4 regions of the Micromonospora sp. TSRI0369 genome follow, and region 1 is predicted to be linked to each of the others. Evidence: riboswitches for the same ligand, from Rfam matches in the RefSeq annotation. Region 1 holds a riboswitch; each other region holds the start of a gene.
The links. Region 1 has a riboswitch for cobalamin ahead of AMK25_RS11235 (acyl-CoA thioesterase). Riboswitches for the same ligand answer to the same signal wherever they lie in the genome.
Positions count from the first base shown of each region.

Region 1 (3,428 bases):
GGCGGAGCACGACGAGCCGGACTTCGCCGCGCTCGGGCCGGACGGGCTCACCGTGATCCCCGACTTCTCGCACCTGACCCGGGCACGCGTCACCGACGACCGGCAGAAGATCCTGCGCCGGCCCTACAACTACGACGGCGCGCCGACCGCCGAGGGACACGCGGACAGCGGGCTCGTCTTCGCCGCGTACCAGGCCGACATCGCCCGGCAGTTCCTGCCCATCCAGCGGCGGCTGGCCGAACAGGACCTGCTCAACGAGTGGACCACCCCGATCGGCTCCGCCGCGTTCGCCGTACCGCCCGGCTGCCCCGAGGGCGGCTGGATCGGCCAGCAGTTGCTCGGCTGACCACGACGCTGACCACGACCAGGAAGGCGCGCCATGCGTACCCGTACCGTCCCCGCACTCCTCGCCGCGCTGTTCACCGCGGCGCTGCTGCTGGTCCCGGCCACGCCCGCCGCGGCGCACAACTCGCTGCAGGAGGCCACACCGGCGCGCGACGCCCGGCTCACCACCGCGCCCACGCAGGTGACGCTGCGGTTCATGCAACGGCTGAACCCGGCCTTCACCACCATCACGCTGCGCGACGCCGCCGAGCGTCCGGTGCCCGCCAGCGCGCCCGCCGTGGACGGCGCCACCGGCACGGTGACGATCGAGGAGCCGCTGGGCAACGGCACCTACACGGTCGCCTACCGGGTGGTCTCCCGCGACGGCCACCCGGTCCAGGGCTCGTACCGCTTCACTGTCGCCGACCCGGCCGCTCCCCCGGCGGCCGTCCCGTCACCGACCGCAGACGCTTCGGCGGGCACATCCGCTCCGGCTGGCACGTCGGCAGGCGCTTCGGCGGGCGCTCCGGCAGGCGCTTCGGCAGGTGCGGACGCCTCTCCGGCGAGCGCCGACGCCTCGACGGGCGCCGACGACGGCGGTCTGCCGGTGGGACTCCTGGTCGGCGGAGCGGCCGCCGCGGTGGCAGCAGCCGCCGTGGTCGCACTGTTGCTGCGCCGTCGCCGCCCTTCCTGACGCATCACCCGCCGACGCGGGCTGACCCGTCACCCGCTTACGCTGGTCCGCCCGGAGATCTTGGTACGAAACGGCCCCCATAGGGGCGCATTCCTTCCAAGATCTCGGGCCTTCCTGACAGGCGAGAGAGCCGTCCTGCTATGCGGACTGCGCCTGCGGGCCGGCAACGGGTGCGCCGGAGTGGGACGGGCGGGGGCACTGCGGGGCAGGGCGGAACGCGGGTCCCGGCGAGGGCGGGTCGGGGCTGGGTTAGGCTGCCGGCAGCGCTGGTTCACCCGGTCGGCGACGGCCGGGTGTCGTAAGAGGGAACCCGGTGGAAGTCCGGGACTGCCCCGCAGCGGTGAGTGGGAACGACCGCCGTCAACAGCACTGGGCCACCGGCCTGGGAAGCGACGGCCAGTAGGCGACCTCGTGTCAGGCCCGCGAGTCCGAAGACCTGCCCGCGTCGCGCGTACCACCGGTGCGCGCTGCCGTCGACCTCGCGGGTGGGTCGGGCGGGTGACACGCCGGGCGGGAGCCGTCGGCGTGCCTCGACGTGCACACCCCGTCCGGTCGGCGGTCCGCTTCTGCGTAGGACGGAACCGCACGATGACCGATGCCATCACCCTCACCGGCCGACCACCGTCGGCCTCGCACCTGACCCTGTCGCAGATCATGGACCAGCACCACACCAACCTCATGGGTACGGTGCACGGCGGCCGGATCCTCAACCTGATCGACTCGGTCGCCGGGGTGGTCGCCGCCCGCCACTCCGACGGACCGGCCGTCACCGCCGCGATCGACGAGACGGCCTTCCTGCGCGCGGTACGCGTCGGCGACGTGGTCCACGTGGACGCCCGGATCACCTGGGCCGGCCGCAGCTCGATGGAGGTGGCCGTGAAGGTCAGCGCGGACCGCTGGGACCGTGCGGTGCCACCGGTGGACGTGGCGACAGCGCACCTGGTGATGGTGGCGGTGGACGACGAGGGCCAGCCCCGGCCGGTGCCGCCGCTGCTGCCCGGCACCGACGGCGACCGGCGGCGCTACCGGGAGGCGCAGATCCGGCGCGAACACCGGCTGGCGCTGCGCCGGGCGCTGCTCGACGGCGTCGAGGAGGGCTGAGGCGTGCTCGGACTGTCGGCCACCACGCTCGCGGGTTACCTGGCCGCGATCGTGGTGCTCATGCTCACCCCCGGGCCGGACATGATGTTCGTGCTCGCCAACGCCACCAGGTACGGCGCGCGGGCCGGGGCGGTGGCGGCGCTCGGGGTCGCCGCCGGGGAGGCGGTGCACGTCGCCGCCGTGGTGGCCGGGCTCGCCACGGTGATCGCCGCGTCCCCGGTGCTGTTCACCGCGATCCGGTGGGCCGGGGCGGCGTACCTGATCGTGCTCGGGGTGCGGGCGCTGCGCGGCAGGGGCCGTACCGGTCCGGCGGGCGGTGGGCCGGACGGCGGCGCCGGGCGGGCGTTCCGGCGCGGGCTGCTCACGAACCTGCTCAGCCCGAAGATGATCCTGTTCAGCGTGGCGTTCCTGCCGCAGTTCGTCCGGCCCGACGCGGGCCCGGTCGCGGCACAATTGTTGCTGCTCGGCGGGACGGGTCAGGCCGCTTGATCGACTTCAGCACGCTGGGGTGGCGGCATCAGGAGGGCTCCGACCCCGCCACCTCGGCGAGCTGGTGAGGATCATGCTCCGGCGCCCGGGGCGGGGCGGCCGGCCGCTCGCGGTCCAGGTGCAGGCGCAGCAGCACCCAGCCCAGCGACACGCCGCCGATGAACAGGTACGCGGGCTGCGTGCCGAACGTGTCCCAGCAGGTGTGCAGCGTGACGGCGGCGGCAAAGGTGAGCAGGAACGCCGCCAGCTTCCGGCCGCCGGGCGCGGCGGCGAAGGTGAACAACGCGGCGGCGGTCAGCCCGGTCCAGGCCAGGTGCGCGGCGGGCGCGGTGAGACCGCGTACCAGCAGCGTCCGCTCGACCGCGCCGAGGCTGCCCTGCGACCCGACGAACGCGGCGAACGCGTACCCCATGGTCTCCAGCGCGGCGAACCCGGCGCCGGAGGCCACCCCGATCACCAGGCCCTGCGCCGGTGACCGGTGCCGCCGCCAGAGCAGCAGGATGCCGGCCGGCACGATCAGCTTCGCGGCCTCCTCGGCCAGGCCGACGAACGCCATCGGCAGGACTCCGAGCCGGTGCAGCGTGCCGTACTCCAGCCAGCCGGCGGCGACGACGCCGATCACTCCACCGAGGAACGCGGCGACGCCGACGACCGGGCCCGGCACCCGGCGGTGGCCGGGCCGCCCCTGGGTGAAGGCCAGGAACGTGGCCGGGGCGACTGACGCGCCGAGCACGATGAGCGTCGGCACGAACGTGACGGTCCCGGTGCCGGCCAGCGTCTCCAGCACCAGCAGGTGAAGCCCGACGCCGACGAGCAGGAC
Region 1 is NZ_LIVU01000003.1:539,624-543,051, reverse strand. Features, by position in the region: gene AMK25_RS11245 (Dyp-type peroxidase) at 1-346, shown strand, start outside; gene AMK25_RS11240 (copper resistance CopC family protein) at 380-1,018, shown strand; cobalamin riboswitch at 1,269-1,476, shown strand; gene AMK25_RS11235 (acyl-CoA thioesterase) at 1,607-2,119, shown strand; gene AMK25_RS11230 (LysE family translocator) at 2,123-2,608, shown strand; gene AMK25_RS11225 (PrsW family intramembrane metalloprotease) at 2,637-3,428, opposite strand, start outside.

Region 2 (3,428 bases), 360 kb from region 1:
GTGAGCCCAGGTTGGTGACTGTGAGCTCGGCCCAGAAGCCGCTGGACCACTCGCGGGTGATCGTGTAGTCCACCGTGCACACCGTCGCGGCGTAGGCCGGGCGCAGCGCCATCGTCGTGGCCCCGCCGACGACGACCGCGGCGGCTGTGGCCAGCGCGAAGATCCTGCGTCGCATCATGCCCCCATGTATCGACACACATCACTTCATGCAGCCTCGGCGCTCGGGGCACGGTCTGTCAAGGGCTGCACCGGGTCCGGGCCGGGCGGGACGGCGCGGCGTTCCGCCCGGCCCGCGGCTCAGCGTCCGCGCAGCTCGGCCGCAGCGGCGACCAGGTGCTGGAGGGACGCCTCGACCTCGGGATAGCCGCGCGTCTTGAGGCCGCAGTCGGGGTTCACCCACAGCCGCTCGGCCGGCACCGCGGCCACGGCCCGGCGCAGCGCGCCGACGACCTCGTCGTGGGACGGCACCCGGGGTGAGTGGATGTCCCAGACGCCGGGCCCCACACCCCGGCGGTATCCGATCGCGGCGAGGTCGTCGAGGACCTCCATCCGGGAGCGGGATGCCTCGATGCTTGTGACGTCGGCGTCGAGGGCTTCGATGGCCGTGATCACCTCCCCGAACTCCGAGTAGCACAGGTGGGTGTGGATCTGGGTGTCGTCGGCGACTCCGCAGGTGGCCAGGCGGAACGCCCCGACCGCCCAGTCCAGGTACGCCTTCTGGTCCGCCCCGCGCAGTGGCAGCGTCTCACGCAGCGCCGGCTCGTCGACCTGGATGACCCGGATACCGGCTGCCTCGAGATCGCGGCACTCGTCGCGCAGGGCGAGCGCGACCTGGTCCGCGGTGTCTGCCAGTGGCTGGTCGCTGCGGACGAACGACCAGGCCAGGATCGTGACCGGGCCGGTGAGCATGCCCTTGACCGGCCGGTCGGTCAGCGACTGCGCGTAGGTGGACCAGTTGACGGTCATCGGCGCCCTGCGTGCCACGTCGCCGTAGATGATGGGCGGACGCACGCATCGGGAGCCGTAGGACTGAACCCAGCCGTGTTCGGTGGCGGCGAACCCGTCCAACTGCTCGCCGAAGTACTGGACCATGTCGTTTCGTTCCGGCTCGCCGTGCACGAGCACGTCCAGGCCCAGCCGCTCCTGGAGCCGGACGACGTGCTCGACCTCGGCGCGCATGCGCCGGGTGTAGGCGGTGTCGTCGAGGCGGCCGGCCCGATGCTCGGCACGCGCGCGGCGCAGCTCGTCGGTCTGCGGGAACGATCCGATGGTCGTGGTCGGCAGGGGCGGCAGGTTCAGCCGGGCCTGCTGTGCCGCCGCTCGCTCCGGGTACGCGCCGCGCTGCCGATCCGTGGCACGCAACGCGGTGAGCCGGCCGCGTACGGTGTCGTCGCGCCATGCGGCCGGGGTGGGCGGCAGCGGCTCGGGCAGGGACGTGGTGCCGTTGCGCAGCGCGCGGCCGAGCCGAACGACCTCATCGACCTTCTGCCGAGCAAAGGCGAGCCGCTGACGCAGCGCCGGGTCGAGAGCGGTCTCGGCGGACAGGTCCACCGGCACGTGCAGCAGCGAGCACGAGGTGGACACGGCGACGTGGTCGGCGAGGGCGGTGACAGCGGCACCAGCCGCCACGGCGGCGCGCAGGTCGGTACGCCAGACGTTGCGGCCGTCGACGAGGCCGGCCACGATCGTCTTGCCACGCAGCGGTCCCGCACCGGCCAGCCGCCGCAGGTTGCCGGGCCCGGCCACCAGGTCCACACCAACCGCTTCGACCGGCGTGTCGAGCAGGGCGGGCAGCGCGTCACCGAGCTCGCCGAAATAGGTGGCGACGAAGATCGCCGGCCGCTGTTCCACCGCGCCGAGCCGGGTGTACGCCTCCCGCAGCGCGTCGATCTCGGCGGTGCTCCGGTCGGCGACGTAGGCGGGTTCGTCCAGTTGCACCCATCGCACGCCCGCCGCGGCGAGGGATCGCAGGATGTCGGCGTACACGTCGACCAGGTCGGTCAACCGGTCGAACGGTTCGCCGCGCGCCTCGGTGGGCTTGGCCAGCAGCAGGAATGTGGCCGGGCCGACCAGCACCGGTCGGCTGTCGATTCCCAGCTCGCGGGCCTCGCGGTACTCGCGCAGCGCCTTGTCGGGATTCGCCGCGAAGGCGGTGTCGGAGCCGATCTCGGGAACCAGATAGTGGTAGTTGGTGTCGAACCACTTCGTCAGTTCGAGCGCCGGCTCGGCATCGACGCCCCGGGCCATGGCGAAGTAGGTGTCGAGATCGCCGAGGCCGAGACGGGCGAACCGGTGCGGGATCGCGCCGACGGCGACGGCCGTGTCCAGCACCTGGTCGTAGTAGGAGAACGTGTTGGACGGGATCGCGTCCAGGCGCGCGTCGCGCAGCGTCCGCCAGACCTCCGCCCGTAGCGCGGCAGAGGTCGCCGCCAACTCCTCGGCGTCGATCCGGCCCGCCCAGTAGGCCTCGACGGCCTTCTTGAGTTGCCGGTTGCCCCCGATACGCGGATAGCCCAGCACGGTGCTCTGACCGAATGCGGTACTCATGGAGATCCCTTCCCTCGAAGCACACGAGGCCGATCGGGGCAGGGAGGGAAGGGGTACAGGCGGCGTACCGGCTTCCGCACCGGCCGTCCCGAGCGACCGTCGGCGGCGCACACCGGACGGTGTGCGCGGTGCGGGCAGGTCTTCGGACTCGCGGGCGCGACCGGTCCATCCGGTCACCTACTGGCCGTCGCTTCCCAGACCTCACGGTCCAGTGCTTCGATGACGGCTGTCGTTCCCACTCACCGCTGCGGGGCAGTCCCGGACTCACACCGGGTTCCCTCTTACGACGCCACACCCTTCACGGGCACGGCGAACCAGCACCGTTGTCCATCGTATGGGGCGGTGAGCCGGCGTGGTCGGCGCGTCCGTCCTGCGGGACGGCGAGCCGTCGCGGCGGGTGGCGGGAGCGACTCGCGGTCGGCCCCCGCCCCCGTCGCAGGGCCGGTCAGCCCTTGCGCCACTTCTGGTTGGCCGCGCCCGTGCAGTCCCAGAGCTGGAGCCTCGCGCCGTCGTTGCCGTTCCGGTCCTTGATGTCGACGCACTTGTTGGCCTGAAGGTTGACCAGGTCTCCGGCCGCGTTCAGGGTGAACTGCTGAGCGCCGGTGCCATTGCAGGTGTAGAGCTGCACCACCGCACCGTTGGCGGTGGACCCGGCGTCGATGTCCATGCACTTGTCATTCTGGCTCTTCAGCGCCGTGCCGCTGAACGTCCACTTCTGCGCGTTGGTGTTGTTGCAGTTCCACATCTGCAGCGGCACGCGGTCGACGAAGTTGGAGCTCGGCACGTCGACGCACTTGTTGTTCCAGTTGCTGACCACGGGCACCCCGGTGGTCGGGTTGCCGCCCCCACCGCCGGTGAACGGGCTGAGGAGCAGTCCGGCC
Region 2 is NZ_LIVU01000003.1:180,189-183,616, reverse strand. Features, by position in the region: gene AMK25_RS09750 (Ig-like domain-containing protein) at 1-178, opposite strand, end outside; gene metE (5-methyltetrahydropteroyltriglutamate--homocysteine S-methyltransferase) at 298-2,547, opposite strand; cobalamin riboswitch at 2,664-2,881, opposite strand; gene AMK25_RS09740 (beta-1,3-glucanase family protein) at 2,993-3,428, opposite strand, start outside.
Region 2: another riboswitch for cobalamin. It lies ahead of metE (5-methyltetrahydropteroyltriglutamate--homocysteine S-methyltransferase); the one in region 1 lies ahead of AMK25_RS11235 (acyl-CoA thioesterase).

Region 3 (3,428 bases), on a different contig from region 1:
CACGAACTGGAACACCCCGATGTCCCAGCCCTGGTTCCAAGCGCGCATCGCGATACCGAAGGCGGCGGTCGACTTGCCCTTGCCGTTTCCGGTGTGGACCATCAGCAGCGGCCGGTTGCGCCGCTGGCGGGTGGTGCTGCCGTCGTCCGGGACGGTGAGCGGCTTACCCTGCGGCATCAGGCCACCCCCGCCCGCGGAGCGGTCGCCGTGCGAACGACCCCGGTGAGCCCGTCGGCGGTCACTTCACCGAGCGGCACGTGCTCGGCCCTCAGATGAGTGGCAAGCCGGGCGGCGAGGCCGAGCCGGAATCGTCCGGTCTCGCAGTCCACGACGACGACCTGGACACCGCTGGTGGCGAGCGCGGCGGCGGCGCGGTGGGCACGACCCAGCGGGTCCGGGCCGGAGGTGGCGCGGCCGTCGGTCACCACGACGAGCAGGGGCCGGCGGGACGGGTCGCGCAGCGCCTCCCGGCGCAGCACCTCCCCACTGCGTTCCAGGCCCTCCGCGAGCGGGGTCCGGCCACCGGCCGGTAGGTCGGCCAGGCGGCGGGAGGCGACGTCGACCGAGCCGGTCGGTGGCAGGACGACCTCGGCGGTGTGCCGGCGGAACGTCACCAGTGCGACCTTGTCCCGGCGGCGGTAGGCGTCCAGCAGCAGCGACAGCACAGCGGTCTTGACCTGCTCCATGCGGCGGCGGGCCGCCATCGAACCGGACGCGTCCACGCACAGCAGCACGAGGTTCGACTCGCGCCCGACGGTCTCGGCCCGGCGCAGGTCGCCGGGCACGAGCGCGAGGCCGCGACCGCCGGTCAAGCCACCCCGGGAATGCTGATGCGGCGCCGCCGCGGTGATGGTGCCCGGCAGGTGCAGCCGGCCGTCGCCGGACGTGCGCCGCCGCTGCCCGGCGACACGGCCCTGCGGTGTTCGTGCCCGGGACCGCCGGCCGGCCTGACCGTCGCCGGTTCCTTTCACGACCAGCAAGCGGGCACGTGCGGGCTCGCCCGCGGATGCCATCGATGTGGCGGCCTGCCGTTCGGGCTCCGGTACGGGCGGGCTCTCGCCGGGAGAGCCGGGCACGTCCCCGGCCGATCCGTCGTGCCCGGTGTCGTCGGGCAGACCGCCGCCGGGACCGTCGGGTCCGGGGTCGGGGTCGTTGTGGCCGAGTAGGTCGTCCAGGCGGTCCTGGTCCAGGCCGGGCTCGTCGAAGGGGTTGCGGCGGCGGCGGTGCGGCAGCGCGAGACGGGCGGCGATGCGGATGTCCTCGAGTGTCACTCGCGTACGTCCCCGCCAGGCCGCGTGCGCCGCGGCGGCGCGAGCGGTGACGAGGTCCGCACGCAGGCCGTCCACGTCGAACGCGGCGCACAGCTCGGCGATCCTGGTCAGCGTCTCGTCGTCGAGCACGACACCGGCCAGCGAGCGCCGGGCGGCGGCCAGCCGGGTGCGCAGGGCTTCCTGCTCGCCGGCCCAGCGTGTGGCGAAGCCCTCCGGGTCGGCGTCGAATGCGAGCCGGCGGCGGACCGCCTGCACCCGCAGGACGGGGTCACGCGGGGCGGCGACCTCGACCGTCAGGCCGAACCGGTCGAGCAGCTGCGGGCGCAGTTCGCCCTCCTCCGGGTTCATCGTGCCGATCAACACGAACCGGGAGGCATGCTCGACCGAGACACCGTCGCGTTCGACGCTGACCCGGCCGGTCGCCGCGGCGTCGAGCAGCAGGTCGACCAGGTGGTCCGGCAGCAGGTTGACCTCGTCGACGTACAGCAGGCCACGATGGGCCCGGGCCAGCAGGCCAGGCTCGAACGCGACGACGCCGTCTCGCAGCGCGGCATCGAGCTTCAGCGATCCGGTCACCCGGTCGTCGCCGGCTCCGACGGGTAGTTCGACGAGGCGTACCGGCCGTTCGACGACGGGCGTGGGCACGTCGAACGGCCCGTCGGGGCAGACCGCCGAGGGATCGTCCGGGTCGATGGAGAACCGGTCGCCCGCATAGACCCGTACCGCCGGGAGCACCTCGGCGAGGCCGCGCACGGTAGTGGTCTTGGCAGTGCCCTTCTCCCCGCGGATCAGGACACCGCCGATGAGCGGATCGATCGCGACCAGGGTGAGGGCGAGAGTCATGTCGTCGGCGCCGACGACGGCACAAAAGGGGTACTGCGCTGGCATGTAGGGCTCCCGCTCGATCTGCCATGGCGGTCCACGACGCGGCATGCGCCGTGGATCGGATCGAGGCCGGTCTTCGGACTTCCCAGGTCAATGCCTGGATCACCGCAGCGGGCCCTGTGCCGGATTCTCACCGGCTTCCCAGATTCTCCCCGCGACCACGGTCGTGGGGCACCTCGAACCTGTGCATCACCATAGACGCCCCGGTGGCCGGGGCAAGGGCCGGTGGGCGGCTAGGGTGCATCTCCATGGAGGAGCGGGTGACCGTGGTGGGGATCGGGGCTGACGGGTGGGTGGGTCTGCCGGAGCCGTCCCGGGCGCTGGTGCGGGCGGCCGCGACGCTGCTCGGCGGGCGGCGGCACCTCGAGGCGGTGCCGCCCGTCGACGGCCAGCAGCGCGTGGCGTGGCCGTCGCCGCTGCGGGACAATCTGCCAGGTGTGCTCGCCTCCGCGCGAGGGCCGGTTGTCGTGCTGGCCTCCGGCGACCCGCTCGTGTCGGGTATCGGCACGACGCTGCTGGACGTCCTGGGCCCGGAGCGCGTGACGATCGTGCCCGGGGTCTCCTCGGTAGCCCTCGCCCGAGCACGTCTCGGATGGCCGGCCGAGTCCGTCACCACGGTCAGCCTGGTCGGCCGGGACCTACGGCTGATCGTGCCTGCGCTCTCGGCCGGGCGCCGGCTGCTCGTGCTGTCCAGCGACGAGACGACACCCGCGGCCGTGGCCGCGGTGCTGACCGGGCTCGGTTGGGGGCAGTCCAGGCTGGTCGTGCTCGGTGACCTCGGTGCCGCCGGTGAGTCGTGTACCGCGACCACCGCGGCCGGGTGGGACCTGAACGACGTGCCGCGGTTGAACGTTCTCGCTGTCGAAGCTCGCGGTGCCGGTCCGGGCTGGGCCTCGGGCGGCGTGTTGCCCGACGACGCGTTCGAGCACGGCGGGCAGATCACCAAACGTGACCTGCGGGCCAGTGCCCTGGCCCGGCTCGCGCCCGCGCCCGGTCAGCTGCTGTGGGACGTCGGCGCCGGCAGCGGCTCGATCGGTGTGGAGTGGATGCGGGCCTGGCCGACGGCACGGACGATCGCGGTGGAGCCCCGCTCCGACCGGGCCGCGCTGGTGCACCGCAACGCCGCTGCCCTCGGCGTGCCGGGTCTGTGTCTGGTCGAGGGTTCGGCGCCCGGGGCCCTGTCCGGCCTGGACCGTCCCGACGCGGTGTTCGTCGGCGGCGGGGCCACCGTCCCCGGCGTGCTGGACACCTGCTGGGATGCGCTCGGCGCCG
Region 3 is NZ_LIVU01000002.1:179,975-183,402, forward strand. Features, by position in the region: gene cobO (cob(I)yrinic acid a,c-diamide adenosyltransferase) at 1-177, opposite strand, end outside; gene AMK25_RS06130 (magnesium chelatase subunit D family protein) at 177-2,159, opposite strand; cobalamin riboswitch at 2,207-2,350, opposite strand; gene AMK25_RS06135 (bifunctional cobalt-precorrin-7 (C(5))-methyltransferase/cobalt-precorrin-6B (C(15))-methyltransferase) at 2,405-3,428, shown strand, end outside.
Region 3: another riboswitch for cobalamin. It lies ahead of AMK25_RS06130 (magnesium chelatase subunit D family protein); the one in region 1 lies ahead of AMK25_RS11235 (acyl-CoA thioesterase).

Region 4 (3,428 bases), on a different contig from region 1:
TCGAGGATGCGGGCGGCGGGCACCGCCCACGAGACGTCGGAGATCTGAAGCATCAGCCGCGTACCTCCCGGCGGCGCAGGATCAGGAAGAACGCCGGCACCCCGACCAGTGCCGTCAGCACCCCGACCGGCAGCTCACGCGGTTCGAAGACGGTGCGGGCGGCGGTGTCGACCCAGGTCAGGAAGATGGCGCCGGCGAGCACGGCGACCGGTAGCAGCCGCCGGTGGTCCGGTCCGGTGATCAGGCGGGCGGCGTGCGGGAGGATCAGCCCGGCGAACCCGATCGCGCCGCTGACCGCGACCAGCACGGCGGTCAGCAGGGCGGTGCCGACCAGCAGCAGCCACCGCAGCCGGTTCACCTCGACGCCGAGGCTCGCGGCGGCCTCCTCACCGAAGGCGAAGGCGTTGAGGGTACGGGCGTGCCAGCCGACCACCGCCAGCACCACGACCAGCACCGGTACCGCCCAGCCCAGGGCCGTCCAGTCGGCGCGGGCCATTGACCCGGACAGCCAGAACGTGATGCTCTGCGTGGCGTGCGGGTCGGCCACCCAGATGATCACGAAAGAGGTCAGTGCCGCGCACAGTTGTCCCACCGCGACCCCGGTCAGCACCACGCGCGTCGGCGACAATGCCCCGAACCTCCCGGCCAGGCCCACGACCAGCAGGAACGCGACAAGGGCGCCGAGGAAGGCGCCGCCGGTCAGCGCGGCTACGCCACTACCGATGCCGGCCACGACCACCAGGACCGCGCCCAGCGACGCCCCTGAGGAGACCCCGAGCAGGTACGGGTCCGCCAGGGGATTGCGGGTGACGGTCTGCATGACCGCACCGGCCGCGGCCAGGCCCGCCCCCACCGTGGCGGCGCCGAGAACCCGGGGCAAACGTAGGTCCCAGACGATGTGGTCGCGCAGCAGCGGCACGTCCGAGTTCGCGAGTCCCAGGTGGCCGGCGACGACCGTCCACACCGTCCCGACAGTCAGGTCGGCCGGGCCGATGGTGACCGCGACGGCCACCGACAGCACCAGACCGGCGACCAGAGCCAGCACGAGCGCGGCCAGGCCGACCGCCCGCACCGGGCGGTGGGTGCGCACCGGGGCGGGCCGGGTGGTGACGGCGGTCAGCTCGGGACCCCGGACGGCAGCGCGGCGATGCCCTGGGCGAGGGCTTCGACGCCGAGGACGTTGCGGACACCGGCCGTGGTTGACGAGAACGGGATCACCACGTACCACTGCTGTTTGACCGCGGGCAGGTCCTTGAGGGTGCGGTGCCCGGCGAGGAAGGTCTTCTTCTGCGCGGCGGGATCCCAGCTCGCGTCGACGAGCACGATGACCTCGGGGTTGCGGTCGGTGACGGTCTCCCAGCTTGTGTCGCCCCAGCTGCCGGTGAGGTCGGCGAAGGCGTTGGTGACCCCGGCCGCCGACATGATCATGTTGGGGGCGCCGCAGCAGGCGCCGACGCTCGGGGCGTCGCTGCCGCCGTCCCACCACATGACCTTCACGTTGCGGGCGGTGCCTGCGGCCGTGGCGATGCGGCCCTCGTGGTCGGCGATCAGCTTCTCGCCGCGGTCGCTCACCCCGAAGATCGCCGCGAGCTCGCGGATCTCGGTGAACACGTCGCCGATGGCGAGCTTCGCCTGCCGGGTCTGCGCCGGGCACCCGGCAGGGGAGATGTAGGTGCCGACGCCGAGTTTCTGCCAGTCGGCGCGGTCACCGACCCCCTCGTCACCGAACGCGCTGTTGTACGACGCGTACACGAAATCGGGTTCAGCCTCGAGCAGCTTCTCCTTGGTCGGGTACTCCTTGGCCAGCACCGGGATCTTCGCGTAGGCGTCCGCGTAGGCGGGCAGGATCGCGTCGTCGAGGTAGGCCGTGCCGATCATCCGATCTTGCAGGCCCAGGGCCAGCATGATCTCCGTGGCGGCCTGGTTCATGGTGACGACCCGCATCGGTGGCGCCGCGATGGTCACCGGGGTGCCGCAGTTGGTCACCGCGACCGGTCCAGCGGACACCGCCGGTGGTGCGGCAGCAGGCTTGGCATCGGCGCCGCAGCCGGTGAGCAGCACAGTGGACAGCAACAACGGCGCGGCAACGCGCCAGGGCATGGGGAACCGCACAGCGGGACCGCCTTCCAACACCTCGTGGACGGGGACGAACGTGCCGTGGCCGGTCTCCTGGCTGACGGGACAAGCAACCGCCGGCCGGCCTTCCCAGGCATCTCTGCCCAGTGACCTCGCGAAACGACGAGGGCCGACGGTCTCCCGATCACAGTGGCGAGGGCCGCGCCGGCATCACACCGGCTTCCCGAACACCACGGCGTCCCCACCATAACGGCCCGCGCTCGCCGCGGATCCGGTCCGGGCACCCGCTGTGGGAAATCCGACGCGCCGGACCGGCCTCGGCGTGGCTGTCGGCCCGCAACCCATCCGGCTCCTTTCTCGTGCGCGGTGGCTGGGCGAGGGCACGTGATCGACAGTGAGCGCCGTGGCTGAGGCTGAGCAGCAATACGTGAGCGCAGGTGCGAGGCCACGTCCGCCGGCGACCGGCTCCTCGGTCGTGGGCATGAGGCCGGCGATGCAGACGTCGAAGAGCTCGACGAGCGAGCACGGTACTTCGCGATCTGGATCGCCATCCGACCTGCGTTGCCGACGGCGCCGAGGACAAGGACGCGCTGGCCCGCGGTGAAGTTGATGCGGCGCGTCAGCGCGATCCAGGATGACATCGCCCGGGTTCATGGCGGTGGCGATCCGCACCGGGTCCACGCCGTCGGGTAGAACCACGCTGCGCGAGGGTCGATCAGGGTGCGTTCGGCGAAGGTTCCAAGGGGCGTATCGTGCAGGACCACGCAGCGGACGTTGCCCTTCTCGTCGCGTACCACGCCGTCCACGCCGGGGACGAGCGGGAAGATGTTGTTGCTGGTCCCCGGCGATCGGCATCTGGGCGGCGACCAGTGCGCTGGGCTTCGCCGCCGGGCCACCAATCGGCGGACTCGTCCTGGCTCACCTGCCCTGGGGTGCAATCTTCCTGGTGAACGTCCCGATCGTGGTGATCTGCCTGCTCGCCGGCCGGCTACTGGTCCCGGAATCGCGGGACCCGGCCGGTGGACGCCTCGACCTGGGCGGGGCGACGCTGTCCACCGCCGGCCTGACCGCGATCGTCTCCCCGGGTTCCGCCCACGTCCCCGCCGGTCAGGTGGCCAGGCGCAGGTGACGCCGCTGCCGCAGCCGCACCGCGACAGCCCGCCACGACCAGCAACGTGAGCGCGGCAGCGAAGGCCAGCCCGTCGGTCAGGCCTGCCTCCAGCTCGCGCAACGTGGTGGAGCGGTAGGTGGACGGCGAGCGACGCCGGTCCCGATCCGGGCCGGCGTCGCTCGCCGTCGGGCTCAGAGTGTGGTTTCGCTGGTGAGGCCGAAGTAGTCGTGCCATTTGGTGC
Region 4 is NZ_LIVU01000002.1:170,095-173,522, reverse strand. Features, by position in the region: partial or broken gene AMK25_RS06085 (ABC transporter ATP-binding protein) at 1-53, opposite strand, end outside; gene AMK25_RS06080 (FecCD family ABC transporter permease) at 53-1,090, opposite strand; gene AMK25_RS06075 (ABC transporter substrate-binding protein) at 1,117-2,100, opposite strand; cobalamin riboswitch at 2,143-2,326, opposite strand; partial or broken gene AMK25_RS06070 (MFS transporter) at 2,915-3,154, shown strand; gene AMK25_RS06065 (N-acetylmuramoyl-L-alanine amidase) at 3,379-3,428, opposite strand, start outside.
Region 4: another riboswitch for cobalamin. It lies ahead of AMK25_RS06075 (ABC transporter substrate-binding protein); the one in region 1 lies ahead of AMK25_RS11235 (acyl-CoA thioesterase).